DNA from 2 places in the Priestia sp. FSL R5-0597 genome. Region 2 is predicted to be linked to the other one. Evidence: predicted binding sites of a transcription regulator. Region 2 holds the regulator's gene; the other holds the start of a gene.
What was found. Region 2 encodes Rex, which represses fermentation and respiration genes when NADH is low (regulators of the CRP and FNR family bind a similar motif). Its sites were predicted from a motif close to TTGTGAAATATTTCACAA; they were not measured.
Positions count from the first base shown of each region.

Region 1: MKX72_RS26460 (anion permease) is a predicted target of Rex. The motif match lies at 3,877-3,894, and genes of this name have one in related genera.

Region 1 covers NZ_JBBOUZ010000001.1:5,021,307-5,028,904, forward strand. Annotated here, with positions in the region: gene katA (catalase KatA) at 1-68, shown strand, start outside; partial or broken gene MKX72_RS26450 (ATP-binding protein) at 394-594, opposite strand; gene MKX72_RS26455 (alpha-amylase) at 833-2,284, shown strand; gene MKX72_RS26460 (anion permease) at 2,314-3,747, opposite strand; gene MKX72_RS26465 (class I SAM-dependent rRNA methyltransferase) at 4,029-5,228, opposite strand; gene MKX72_RS26470 (PepSY domain-containing protein) at 5,422-6,459, opposite strand; gene MKX72_RS26475 (response regulator transcription factor) at 6,688-7,371, shown strand; gene MKX72_RS26480 (sensor histidine kinase) at 7,368-7,598, shown strand, end outside.
Region 2 covers NZ_JBBOUZ010000001.1:218,423-226,020, forward strand. Annotated here, with positions in the region: gene MKX72_RS01295 (ABC-F family ATP-binding cassette domain-containing protein) at 57-1,991, opposite strand; gene MKX72_RS01300 (redox-sensing transcriptional repressor Rex) at 2,451-3,089, shown strand; gene tatA (twin-arginine translocase TatA/TatE family subunit) at 3,143-3,328, shown strand; gene tatC (twin-arginine translocase subunit TatC) at 3,344-4,099, shown strand; gene MKX72_RS01315 (YdiK family protein) at 4,126-4,353, opposite strand; gene MKX72_RS01320 (CPBP family intramembrane glutamic endopeptidase) at 4,350-5,078, opposite strand; gene groES (co-chaperone GroES) at 5,378-5,662, shown strand; gene groL (chaperonin GroEL) at 5,730-7,361, shown strand; gene MKX72_RS01335 (AAA family ATPase) at 7,520-7,598, shown strand, end outside.

The DNA of each region.
Region 1 (7,598 bases), 4.8 Mb from region 2:
CGGATCCAGAGTATGGAACACGCGTTGCAGACGGTTTAGGATTGTCTGTTCCGCAGCAAGTAAAATAAAGATATCAGTTTTCCCAATGAGAAAATAAAGGTTTTTTTCTCATTTTAGATTTTCGTTTTTTCTCAATTAGTTTAACATTTTATCACTAAATAAGTATCCATATTTTATGGATACTTATTTAAATTCTTGTAAAAAGAGGAAGGGATGAAGAAATGGTTGGACAAGAAATAAGATGTAATCAGTGTCATAGAGAAATAAAAGTACTAAAGCACAGTACACTTTGCGGTTGCGGAATAAAATTACGAACGCTAAAAAAAGAGAAGCAACCAGCATAATGAGGTTGCTTCTCTTTTTTACTAGATATGCTGTTTATATTCACTCACATTAAAGAGTAATCGTTACTTTAAATAAATCTCCGTCAATTTCAATATTCAATTCTCCTCCGTGCAAATCAATAATTGACTTAGCAATAGCTAAACCAAGTCCAGAGCCATCGGTTTGTCTTGAGGCGTCCCCTCTTTTAAATCGTTCAAACAGCTCATTGTTTACAACTAAAACTACATATTCGTCCATTGCTTTCTCAGTCTCCTTTCAAAAGTATGTCATGGGTCATTTCGTCTATGGGTTTTATTGTAAACTGCATTTTTTAAGAAAAAAGAAGAGAAAATTTTAAGATTTTCTTAAGCGACATATATTGAAAAAGGTTTAAGGAATAGGGATAACAGGAACGTTAAAAGAAAAAATATAATCAATTCCTCATTTGATTCTAAAGAACTATCCGTGAGCGATTATATCTTTTTATTTAAAAGGAGGATGATTTAACTTGGAACGGAATCATACAATTATGCAATTTTTCGAATGGCATGTGCCAGCTGATGGCGAGCATTGGAAACGCCTCAAAGAGCTCGCTCCTCAACTAAAAGAACAAGGAATTGATTCCGTGTGGATTCCCCCGGTTACAAAAGGTGTTTCATCAGAGGATAATGGCTACGGCGTTTACGACTTATATGATCTTGGCGAGTTTGATCAAAAAGGAACCGTTCGTACAAAGTATGGAACCAAGCAAGAGCTGCATGAAGCAATTGATGCCTGTCATAATCACGGAATTAATGTCTATGTTGATATTGTGATGAATCATAAAGCTGCAGCGGATGAAAAAGAAACCTTCCACGTCATTGAAGTAGACCCCATGAACCGAACAGAAGAGATTTCTGAACCCTTTGAAATTGAAGGGTGGACAAAGTTTACATTTGAAGGGCGCGGCGATCAATATTCTTCTTTCAAATGGAACTTTAATCATTTTAATGGCACTGATTACGATGATAAAAACGGAAAAGAAGGTGTGTTTCGTATTGCCGGGGAAAACAAAAGCTGGAACGAAAATGTTGATCAAGAGTTTGGCAACTACGATTATTTAATGTTTGCGAATATTGATTACGACCACCCTGAAGTTCGAGAAGAAATGATCAAATGGGGAAAATGGTTAGCAGACACCCTGCAGTGCGACGGTTACCGATTAGACGCCATTAAACATATTAACCATGATTTTATTAAAGAGTTTGCTCACGAATTGTCCTCTTCTCAAGAAAAGCCATTTTATTTTGTGGGAGAGTTTTGGAATCCAGAATTAACAGCCTGTCAGGAATTTTTAGACGTTATTGATTATCAAATTGATTTGTTTGACGTATCGCTGCATTACAAACTGCATGAAGCCTCTCAGCAAGGAAGAGATTTTGATTTAACCACAATTTTTGATGATACATTGGTTAAGACTCATCCGTTGAATGTTGTCACATTTGTAGATAACCATGACTCTCAGCCAAATGAATCTTTAGAATCTTGGGTAGAAGATTGGTTCAAACAAAGTGCTTACGCTCTAATTTTACTTCGTGAAGACGGCTATCCTTGTGTATTTTACGGAGACTATTTTGGGATAGGCGGAGAGCATCCAATTGAGGGAAAAGAAAAAGATATTTCTGCTCTCTTGCACGTACGCTATGACAAAGCATACGGACAGCAAGACGATTATTTTGATCACCCGAATACCATTGGATGGGTAAGGCATGGTGTAGAGGAATTTGATAAGTCTGGATGCGCTGTGGTGATGTCAAACGGCGAAGACGGGGAAAAGAGAATGTTCGTCGGCGAACACCGAAGCGGACAAACGTGGATCGACTTCACAAAGAACCGAGAAGACCAAGTTGTGATTGAAGAAGACGGCTACGGACACTTCCCTGTAAATGGCGGCTCTGTATCCGTTTGGGCTGAAGCATAAAAAAACAGTGGCCTGCGCCACTGTTTTTTTTACCATAGACCTAGCAGTTTCCACCACAAGCCGCCAATTCCAATCCAAATGATAATATGAATAATTGAAATTAAAAAGCCGAGCGACCACCATTTTTGCTGCGTTACATATCCACTACCGAAGAACACCGGTGCCGGTCCACTGCCGTAGTGAGTTAAACAGCCAAATAAATTGCTAAAGAACGCTAAAATTAATGCTGACAGTAACGGAGGCGCACCAGCGGCCACGATGACAGATAGAAATGCTGCGTACATAGCGCTGACGTGAGCCGTGTTACTCGCAAAAAAGTAGTGAGAATAAAAATACGCAATAGCTAGTACAATCAACGCCGTCATCCAAGACATATGACTAACAGTGCCTTTCATCAGATCACTGAACCAAGGAATCATGCCTAGATCATTTAAGAAAGTTGCCATCATAACCAAAACAGCAAACCAGACTAATGTATCCCATGCTCCCTGTTCTTTTTTGATGTCCGACCAGCTTAACACTTGCGTTAAAAGCAGCGCACATAGACCAATAAAAGCAGTTGTTGTTGCATTAATATTTAAATTAGCGCCAAAAATCCACAGCACAAGCAAAAGTAAAAATACCCCAATCATGTACCATTCTTCTTTCTTTAGCGGGCCCATTTCATTTAGTTTTTTTGCTGCAATTTCAGATGCTTCCGGCGTTTCTTTTAATTCTGGCGGATACAGCTTATAAATAACGAGCGGAATCACAATTAAACTGATAATTCCAGGTACGATTGCAGCCGCTGCCCATCCAACCCATGAAATAGTCTTTCCTGTAATTTGTTCCGTCATTTTAACAGCAAGAGGATTGGCCGCCATTGCTGTTACGAACATAGCCGATGTAATCATATCTCCTTGAAACGATACTTTTGTTAAGAAAGCACCGACTCTGCGCTCCGTACCGTCTCCAGTTCTCGATCCGTATGTTTCAGATAAAGAACGAATGATTGGAAGAATAATTCCTCCAGCTCGTGCTGTATTAGACGGCATTGCAGGTGATAAAAGTAAATCACTTACGATAAGAGAATACGATAGTCCCAACGTCTTTTTACCGAACAAACGAACAAAGATATAGGCAACCCTTGTTCCTAGACCAGTCTTAATAAAACCTCTAGAAATAAAGAATGCAATAACGATCAACCAAATCGTCGTATTTTGAAAACCGCTGAGCGATTGTTCAAGTGTTAATGTATTAGTTAATACAATAATGGTTAAAGATAAAATAGCTACACTGCCTAATGGCAATGGTTTAATGATAAGACCTACGATAGTAGCCACAAAAATAGCGAATAAGTGCCAAGCCTTCACATCAAGTCCGGACGGAGGTGTAATAAACCATAAAACAAGTCCGATTGCCAGACAAATTAATAAAGGAATAAACTTCACTTCGCCGGCAGGCTTTTTAGTTGTTTCAGCCATAATCTTTCTCCTTTCATGTTTTTAAATAATAATAGTAGTAGTATGCTCTTTCCCCTTCGTACCCAATACTTGTCCCATTTAAAATAAAATAATTGTAAAAATACGTTTCATAAGGATGATATTGTAAATTTGTGAAGTGTTGAGCATAATTCCTTTATTATTTTATCATACATATTGACAATTTTTATCTTTCACCTTCATTTTATTCCCTTCAAAATAGCTTGTAAGCGTTATTTCATCAAAATAAATAAGCTGCATGAGTTCATCATGCAGCCTTGCATTTAACGATTTACCTTTTGAATAAACACGACTTTGAGATAATCACCTGACTTAAATTCTTTTATTGTTTTAAAATCAGCTGGAAGAGAGAACTGCTCCATCATTTTGTAACGTTCCCCTTTTTCGTTAAAAGCTTTTTCAATAAACGAATGAAATTTTTTCATATCAAAATTACTTGCATTCGTCGAAGCTACAATGACACCATTTGGCTTTGTAAGAGCAATGGCTTCTTTTAATAAATCTTTGTAGTCTTTTGCCGCGCTGAACGTATGCTTTTTCGATTTAGCAAAGCTCGGCGGATCTAGCACCACAAGATCGAACGTCATATTCTTCTTAACCGCATATTTAAAATACTTAAAAACATCTTCCACAATAATGTCCTGTGCTTCGTGATCAATTCCATTTACACTAAATTGCTCAATTGTTTTTGCCAAGCTGCGATTGGCCAAGTCGACACTTGTTGTTTTCGCAGCTCCTCCAAGAGCGGCCGCCACTGAAAATGCGCCTGTATACGAAAACATGTTTAGAACGGTCTTTCCTTTTGCATATTTATCTCGAATCGTTTTACGGACGTCTCGCTGATCTAAAAAGACCCCAACCATCGCTCCGTCATTTAAATAAACGGCAAAACGAATACCATTTTCTCTTACAATTAAAGGGAATTCACCTTTATTTCCTGTGACAAAATCATCTTCTTCAATATACTGCCCTTTTACGTTGAAACGTTTTTTCTGGTACAGCCCTTTAAAGTTAGGCGCAGATTTTAAAGCTTCAATAACGTATTCTTTAAATTGATAAATTCCTTCACTATACCAACTCGTGACGTAATATCCGTCATAATAATCAATGATTAAGCCGCCAATTCCGTCACCTTCACTATTAAATACACGAAAAGCAGTTGTATCTTCAGACGCATAAAAATCGTGACGAGAGGTAATAGCTCGCTGAATTTTTCGTACAAAAAACGCCGCGTCAATTTGTTCACTTTTCTTCTTCGTCAGAATCCATCCGTAGCCTTTGTTTTGTTTTCCATAATAGCCTTTGGCTAAGAATTGATTCTTTGGAGTGACTAAGTTAATAATAACGCCTTCTTCTTGCAGTTTATGACCATCAACAAGCGCATCTTTTTCAATGAGTGGATAACCTTTATTCACTTTTTTAATAAAAGCTTCTTTGGCTATAACTTGTACTTCTTTTCTCATGTGTACACCCTATCTATTTAATTTAGTTCATTCTAGTTTTATCCATTTTACGAGAATAATCTACATTTATCTTAACATAGATAACCGGTAATGTTTCCAGTTACAAAATAGAAAAGCAGAGGATGCCTTGAAGCACCCTCTGCTTGATATGAATGAAAAATGAAATGTATGTTTTATGTTTTAAGATAAAAAATTATGAGCACTCTTGTCCAGTATATGCATCGAACTTAAGCGTCTGCTGCTTGCTTCCGCTCACTAAAGTCACCACGTATACAGTTATTGAGTTTTCTGTTATAAGCTCAATATGCTCTACTTTTCCTTCTTGATGTTTTAAAGCAAGAACTTTTACAGCGGTCTCCGTTAACGGCTGAAGCTTATCATGTTTTACATGTGTGATTTCACCCGAAACCGCATCGATTGTAACGGTGTATTCCGTATTATCTTTGATTATTTTTACTGTGAAAATCGCTGCGTTTTGATCATATTCTACCATTTTCACCTTACCTGCATATGTAGCCAATGCAAGATCTTTTGCATCTTGTCTCGTTAATAGCTTCACTTCTTGCTGAGAAGTATTAACTACTTTTCCTGTGAAAGCATCTAACGTTACCGTATATTGAGTGCTATCTTTAAGAATCACTGCGACATACTGACTAGCGGATTCTTTAAACTCTAGACTATATACGTAACCACTATATTGTTTAACAATTGCTTCTTTTATTTTTTGCTCTGATATTAGCTGCAGCTCTTTTTTATTCTCATGAATGACTTTCCCCGTTAGACCATCCACGGTTAGCGTATATTCTACTTTGCCATCTACTACAGTTAACGTATATTCATGCGTTTCTTTGTTAAATGTAATAGATTGAATCGCTCCTGTATACTGCTTAGAAATGGATTCTTTCACTTGATTTTGTGTCCATAACTTCACTTCTTGCTTCTTCACTACTTTTCCAGTGCTTGCGCTTACTTCTACGATTCTTTGCTCAAGGTTATTCGTTACAATTGTAATCACATACACACTTGATTCTTGCTTAAATTCCGTAGATGTGACTGTCCCGTCGCAATCTTGCAGAGCAATACCATTTGCCTGAGCTTGCGAGATACTGACATGTTCAGTTGTCTCTGCTTTCGCTGTCTTCATCTCTGCAGCGTGACTCGTTGTAATAGAGCTAAATGCAACTGCAGCTCCTAAAGCAGATGTAGACAATACTTTTGCCCATTTAATCATCCTTACATTTCCTCCTCCTTCACCATTAGACTTTCCGTCTATGGCGTTCTATCTAGTACGCCGTTCATTATGCAAAAGATTTCTGAGAATAAGACGAATAGAAGCTTAAAGTTAGCTGAAGATATAAGAATAGCTACTATTTTTCAGCTTGCTTTCAGCTATTATTCAGGGCTGTTTCAGATAAAAAAGCATAATAGAAAGTAGAGGAGCAAAGGAGTTTTCACCATGATGGATCAACTAAAAGGAATTAAAGTCTTGCTTATAGATGACGAACCAACTATTTTACAGTTTTTATCTTTAGGGTTAACGAATGAAGGATTTGATATCAAAGCTGCCCAAGACGGAATGGAAGGCATTAATATAGCCAAAGAATTCAAGCCTCATATCGCTATTGTAGATGTTATGCTTCCGGGAATGGATGGATTTGAAGTATGCCGCTTGTTAAAGAAAATGGGGAATATAGCTGTCATCATGCTAACAGCAAAAGATCAAGTGGACGATCGAGTAAAGGGGCTGACTATTGGAGCAGATGATTATATGGTCAAACCCTTCAGTTTTGAAGAACTTCTTGCGCGCATTCAAGCTAGAATCCGCAATCAATTTCCCAACTTATTAGACGAAGTATCCATCGGTCCATTTAAAATTGATGACCGCCGCAAAGAAATTAAATACCTTAATCACATACTTGATTTATCCCCTACTGAATATGCACTCTTAAAATTCTTAGTTATTAATCACGGTCTCGTACTAAGTAAATCCACCATTTTAGATCGAGTGTGGGGATATGATTTTGGAGGAGAAGAAAACATTGTTGAAGTATACATTCGATCACTGAGAGAAAAATTACAGGACCATAGCCGAACCGTTATTCGAACGCTTCGCGGTGTAGGGTACCGGATTGATATTTCATGAAGCACAAACGTTTCTTTCATTTGAACTCTCTTCGCCTTCAGCTTTTATCTAGAAGTTTACTCGTTATTTTGAGTTTACTGATGCTGATAGGCGTTTTTCAATACGTATTTATGAAGCAATTTATTTACACAAATAAAATTAGAAGCATCGAAGACCAAATTCACTTAATTCCCGATGATGTCTGGAAGCACGATATTGAAACAAGCCAGAATGTAAAACAATCATCA
Region 2 (7,598 bases):
TTGCTCTTAAGCGCATGAACAAGTAAATAGGATGAATAGATACGCAAAAATATAGGCTACTCTTCTAGAAGCAGCTGTAATTCTTCCCACTCTTCCATTAATGTGGATAACTGTGAAGAAATTTTTTCATTTTCACCGTTTAATCTTGATACTTCTTCGTGATTTTGATAAATTTCAGGGTCACAAAGAAGTTCTTCATTCGCCGCTTGGGCGGCTTCTAATTTGTTTACTTCAGTTTCAATTTCTTCAATGCGGCGCGTTCGCTGTCTCATCAATTTCTTTTGTTCTTTATCTTGTTTATAGGACTGTTTATCTACTTTTACCGTACGTTCTTCGTTTGCTTTTATATTTTCTAATTCTTTGATTTCCTCTATTTCTGCTTTCTTTTCTACATAATAGTCATAATCTCCAAGAAATTCTTCTACTCCTTCAGGAGATAGCTCTGCTATTTTATTGGCAGTACGATTAATAAAATAACGGTCATGTGAAACAAATAATAGAGTCCCTGGGTAATCAATTAACGCATTCTCGAGTACTTGTTTGCTATCTAAATCAAGATGGTTAGTAGGTTCATCCAAAATTAAGAAGTTAGCTTTTTGAAGCATAAGCTTCGCAAGAGCCAAACGTGCTTTTTCACCACCGCTGAGCGTGGAAACGATTTTCAGTACATCATCACCTGAAAACAGAAAATTTCCAAGTGCTGTACGGATTTCTTTTTCAGGTTTGGCTGGGTAGTCATCCCAAAGTTCATTTAAAACGGTTTTATTAGACGTTAAATTGGCTTGCTCTTGGTCGTAATAACCAACCATTACATTTGAGCCAAAGGAAATGGTTCCAGTCTTGAAGCTGAGTTTATCCACAATGCCTTTTAATAAAGTTGATTTCCCCACGCCATTAGGACCAACCAACGCAAGGCTTTCCCCTTTTTTAATGCGAAGGTTTGCCTCTTGGACGACATAGTTGTGTTCATCATATCCGATAGACACATCTTCCAGATTTAAGACTTCATTTCCGCTTTGACGTTCAATTTCAAACGAAAAACTAGCTGATTTTTCGCCTTCGTTAGGTCGATTTATTAACTCCATTCGATCGAGCTGTTTACGTCTGCTTTGCGCACGTTTTGTAGTCGATGCGCGGGCGATGTTTCGCTGAATAAAATCATTCAGCTTTGCGACTTCATCTTGCTGCTTTTCGTACTGACGCAACTCTTTTTCATATCGCTCTGCTTTTTGTACAAGGTATTTAGAGTAGTTGCCCGTGTACTTCACCGTTGTTTTTTGTACGACTTCATACACTTGATTTACGACTTTATCAAGGAAGTAACGATCATGTGAAACGATTAAAATAGCTCCTTCATACCCTTGCAGAAACTGTTCCAGCCATGCTAAAGTTTCAATATCTAAGTGGTTGGTAGGCTCATCCAGAATAAGCAAATCAGGCTTTGTTAAAAGCAGTTTTGCAAGAGCCAGGCGCGTTTTTTGTCCACCGCTTAAGGAGGAAATAGGGGTGCTGTAGTCAAAGTTTGAAAAACGGAAACCGTGAAGAATAGATCGTGTATCCGCTTCATATTGATAGCCGCCTAAATCTTTAAACGTTACTTGAAGCTGATCATACTCTTTGGTTAGTTTTTCGTATTGAACTGAATCATTAAAAATGTCTGGATCACCCATCTTCGTTTCAAGCGTACGTAATTCTTTTTCCATCTTCTTTAATGGAGCAAAGACAGTCATCATTTCTTCCCATATGGAGAGTGTTGACTCAAGAACTGTATCTTGTCCCATATAATCAATGGAAACACCCTTAGGTTTAATAATTTCTCCGCTGTCATAGGAAAGCTGCTCAGCAATAATTTTTAATAAAGTTGATTTACCAGCACCGTTTCGTCCCACTAGGGCAATGCGGTCTTTTGATTGTACTTCTAACTTTATATTCGATAAAATGGGTTCTGCCCCATAGTATTTTGTAATACCGTTCAATTGTAGAATAATCATTTTTTCACCTCTAGTAGTATATCCATAGTGTATTTTAACATATTTTTAACTACAAGTTCTTCCTACAAGCGTTTGTAATTTGTAGAGGGACAAGGACAAATGATGAAGCGAATGTTTTGATTCATGAAATAAAATGATTTTACCTGCACATTTTATACAGGATACTATGTTAAAATAAGAGATAAGTGCATCTCTGAACTTATCTATGATGGATGTAAAAAAATCCGTCATGACTAACAAACCGATCCTTTGAAGGGCTAATTGCTTCGTTCTACATACCGACTTTAAGGAGTGCTGAATAGACAAAAGCCGTCGAGGTGTGAAGCGGAGTATATATAAAACAAGAGAAAAGAGAGAGAATTGGAAGCGCTACCTCAAAGCGGTTGATGCTTTGTGAAAGGTAATGCAATATGACTTGAAAATGTTAGTAATGACATACATGAACTGAGGGGGTACAACGTGAACACTGAACAATTAAAAATACCACAAGCAACGGCTAAGCGATTGCCGCTTTATTATCGTTTTTTGAAAAATTTGCATGCTTCTGGTAAACAGCGTGTGTCGTCAGCGGAGTTAAGTGAGGCAGTGAAAGTGGATTCTGCTACTATTCGTCGGGACTTTTCTTACTTTGGTGCATTAGGAAAAAAGGGATACGGCTACAATGTGAATTATTTACTTACATTTTTCCGTAAAACGTTAGACCAAGATGAAGTAACGAAAGTAGCACTGATTGGCGTAGGGAATCTAGGAACGGCCTTTCTAAATTATAATTTTATTAAAAATAATAACACCAAAATTGAGTGCGCTTTTGATGTGATAGAAGAAAAAGTGGGTACGAAAGTAGGCGACGTGCCGGTCTATCATCTTGACCAATTGGAAGATTATATGAGTGATGACATCTCAGTAGCGATTTTAACCGTTCCTGCCACTGTTGCTCAGCAAATTACTGATCGTTTAGTGAGTTGCGGAATTAAAGGAATTTTAAACTTTACTCCTGCACGCTTAAACGTACCGGATGAGATTCGACTCCATCATATTGATCTTGCTGTAGAATTACAGTCGCTCGTCTACTTTTTGAAAAATTATCCTGTTGAATAAGACGGACTGTGTTACGATTTCCTTAAGTCTAAATTAATAAGGAGAGTGGGAATATGGGGATTGGAGCAGGCAGTTGGATTATTATTGCGATTGTAGCACTGCTTATTTTTGGACCGAAACGGTTACCGGAGCTAGGAAGATCAGTGGGCCAAACGCTTAGAGAGTTTAAGCATGCCGCTAGCGGTGCATCAGAAGATCGTGAAAAAGATAAACAGCGTCAAGTAGATGACAAAGAGTAAAAGGGTGATCATAGTATGACCGAACAAGAAATGTCAATATATGATCATATAGGAGAGCTGCGAAAACGCATTTTAATTGTTTTATTTTTCTTTGTGATTGCCACAATTGGCGGCTTTTTTATAGCGGATAAGGTTATTGTCTATTTACAGCATGCTGATGAGGCAAAGAATTTAACGATGAATGCATTTCGGTTAACAGATCCAGTTAAGATTTATATGCAATTTGCTGTTATTATCGGCTGTGTACTTGCAGCTCCTGTTGCACTGTATCAACTTTGGGCATTTATTAGTCCTGGTTTATATGAAAAAGAGCGTAAGGTAACGCTTGGATATATTCCTGTTTCCATTTTTCTCTTTATCGGCGGTGTCTCTTTTTCTTATTTTGTGTTGTTTCCGTTTGTCGTTGATTTTATGACGCGCGTTTCTGATGAGCTGAATGTAAACCAAGTGATTGGCATTAATGAATACTTTTCTTTTTTAATGCAGCTCACACTGCCTTTTGGCTTGTTGTTTCAGCTTCCCGTCGTCGTTATGTTTTTGACGCGTTTAGGAATTATAACGCCTATGTTTTTATCTCAAATTCGAAAATATGCCTATTTCGTACTGCTAGTTATTGCCGCACTTATTACACCACCGGAATTGCTCTCGCACATGATGGTGACAGTGCCGCTCTTAATTTTGTATGAAATCAGCATCATTATTTCCCGCATTTCGTATCGCAAAGTGTTAAAGGCAAGGGCAGAGCAAGAAAGAGAAGATGTTAGTATGTAAAAAAAACCACTGAAACAGTGGTTTTTTTATTTGGATGAATCATCTTGATTTTTATATTGCTGCTGCAATTTTTTAATTTTGTAGTGCAAGATAAAGATGCGAACCGCAAACCTGAAATCGAATGCGGCTACGAGTGCAAATAAGATTGTGGGGAAATTCCAGACGGTTTCCTGGGCATTTTGAATTGCCAAGTAGGTGAATAAAATCCCCATAATAATATAAATAAACCCTCGTGTTAAAGGGATATTCTTCATAAAAACATGCCTCCAAAAATGAACTGCATTTGTTCTGCTTGTTTTTGCATTTCTATAATTTTATCTGCAAAAATAGTTTGAGATAAAATAACGATTGTATTCATCAAAACATGAGCAATAATAGGTACAACAATTAGTCTCGTCCTTGCATAAAGGAATGCAAATACAAATCCCATAGCTGTATACACAAGTAAATGTTTAAAATCCCAGTGTACCGCAGCGAAAATAAGGGAACTAATAAATGCAGAGATAAAGAAATTGTATCGTTTGTGAAGAGAACCAAAAATAATCTTTCGGAAAATAATCTCTTCTAGTATTGGTCCAATAACAGACGTAACGACAATAAGGAAAGGCGTTGCTTTAACAAGATTAACAATATTTTGTGTGTTTTCAGATACTTGGGTAATGCCAAGAGCGTGCTCAATCATACCTGCTACAGCTTGACCAGCCATAGCGAGAAACACCCCAAGGACTGACCAGACAACAGCAATCGTTTTTCCAGCATGTTCTATACGCATGGACATGTCACGGCGCAGCAGCAGTAAGACAATAAGTAAACCAAGGATAAAGCTAATGATAGTCCAATAAGTCAAAAGCATGACATTCGCTGTTCGAACTGGATAGTCATCAAACATTCCTGTTAATTTTAACAGCGGTATACCAACAACTCCTGAAAACTGCATAAGGATGTAGGTGAGGATAACATACCAATAACGTTTTTCCAATCTTCTATACTCCTTTAAAAGGTTTTTATGTATATATGTCGAAGAAGTACTGTAAAGTTAGTAATTTCTTCTTGCTCGTATTGTAACATACATATTATTGAACAGAGAAAAGAATGCTTTATTTCTCAAAATCGTCGAAATCTAAGACTATTATATGTAGTTGTCGTAAATTTTAAATTTTTTTTGTTTAATACTTGCAAAAAAAACCCACTTTGTTTTAATATAATAATTGTGTTAGCACTCGTTGAGGTTGAGTGCTAATAAAAATGCAAACATATTATTTGAGGAGGTTGTTTCACTTGTTAAAGCCATTAGGTGATCGCGTAGTGATTGAACTTGTAAAATCTGAGGAAAAAACAGCAAGCGGTATCGTGTTACCGGACAGTGCAAAAGAAAAGCCACAAGAGGGTAAAATTGTTGCTGTAGGTACAGGCCGAGTATTAGAAAGCGGTGAGCGTGTAGCTTTAGAAGTAGCTGCGGGCGATCGTATCATCTTCTCAAAATATGCGGGTACTGAAGTAAAATACGAAGGTACTGAATACTTAATTTTACGCGAAAGCGATATTTTAGCTGTAATCGGCTAATTTTAACCACAAACTGATCATACGTAAAAAATAGATTATTAAGAACATCTTGAGGAGGTCAAAGAACATGGCAAAAGACATTAAATTTAGCGAAGAAGCACGTCGCGCAATGCTACGTGGTGTAGATACATTAGCAAATGCTGTAAAAGTAACGCTTGGACCAAAAGGTCGTAACGTTGTATTGGAAAAGAAATTCGGTTCACCGCTTATTACAAATGACGGTGTAACAATTGCAAAAGAAATCGAATTAGAAGACGCATTTGAAAATATGGGTGCTAAATTAGTAGCCGAAGTTGCTAGCAAAACAAACGACGTTGCTGGTGACGGTACAACTACTGCAACAGTTTTAGCGCAAGCAATGATCAGAGAAGGTCTTAAAAACGTAACGGCTGGTGCTAACCCAATGGGTATCCGTAAAGGTATGGAAAAAGCAGTAGCTGTAGCGGTTGAAGAACTAAAAGCAATCTCTAAACCAATTCAAGGTAAAGATTCAATTGCTCAAGTAGCGGCTATCTCAGCAGCTGACGAAGAAGTAGGTCAATTAATTGCTGAAGCAATGGAGCGCGTTGGTAACGACGGCGTTATCACACTTGAAGAATCAAAAGGTTTCACAACTGAATTAGAAGTGGTAGAAGGTATGCAGTTTGACCGTGGATATGCATCTCCTTACATGGTAACTGATTCAGATAAAATGGAAGCTGTATTAGATGATCCATACATCTTAATCACAGACAAAAAAATCGGTAACATTCAAGAAATCTTACCGGTATTAGAGCAAGTTGTTCAACAAGGCAAGCCTCTATTAATCATTGCTGAAGACGTAGAAGGTGAAGCTTTAGCAACATTAGTTGTGAACAAACTTCGCGGTACATTTACAGCTGTAGCTGTTAAAGCTCCTGGTTTCGGTGATCGTCGTAAAGCAATGCTACAAGACGTTGCGATCCTAACAGGCGGAGAAGTAATCACTGAAGAGCTTGGTCTTGACTTAAAAACAGCAGGCATCGATCAATTAGGTCGCGCTTCTAAAATTGTTGTAACAAAAGAAAATACAACAGTTGTAAACGGTGCAGGAAACGCAGAAGATATCCTAGCACGCGTAAACCAAATCAAAGCTCAGCTTGAAGAAACAACTTCAGAGTTTGACCGTGAAAAATTACAAGAGCGCTTAGCAAAACTTGCTGGTGGCGTAGCTGTAATCAAAGTTGGTGCGGCAACTGAAACTGAGTTAAAAGAACGTAAATTACGTATTGAAGATGCATTAAACTCTACGCGTGCTGCGGTTGAAGAAGGTATCGTAGCTGGTGGTGGTACTGCATTAGTAAATATCTATAATAAAGTAGCAAGCATCGAAGCTGACGGTGACACTGCTACAGGTATCAACATCGTATTACGTGCGATTGAAGAGCCTGTACGTCAAATCGCTCACAACGCTGGTTTAGAAGGATCAGTAATCGTTGAGCGTCTAAAAGGCGAAGCAGTTGGAACTGGATTTAACGCTGCGACTGGCGAGTGGGTAAATATGCTAGACACTGGTATCGTTGACCCAACAAAAGTAACGCGTTCAGCTCTTCAAAATGCTTCTTCTGTAGCGGCTATGTTCTTAACAACTGAAGCAGTTGTTGCTGACAAGCCAGAAGAAGGCGGAGCACCTGCAATGCCTGATATGGGCGGCATGGGTGGAATGGGCGGCATGATGTAATCAGTGCCCTACCTAAAAAAGCGACCAAGTACTCACTTGGTCGCTTTTTTGCGTGCGTTAATATTTTCAGATTTTTTTAAAATTTGTTAAGATAGTACTATGTTTATTGGAAAACTTATTAAACTCAAGGCTTAACTGAGTTTTAAGGGGGAGCTTTATTGATTCAGCTGGATCATATTAATAGTAAATTAAACCAAGTATTAGAAAACATCGATCAAATTGTGATTGGAAAACGTC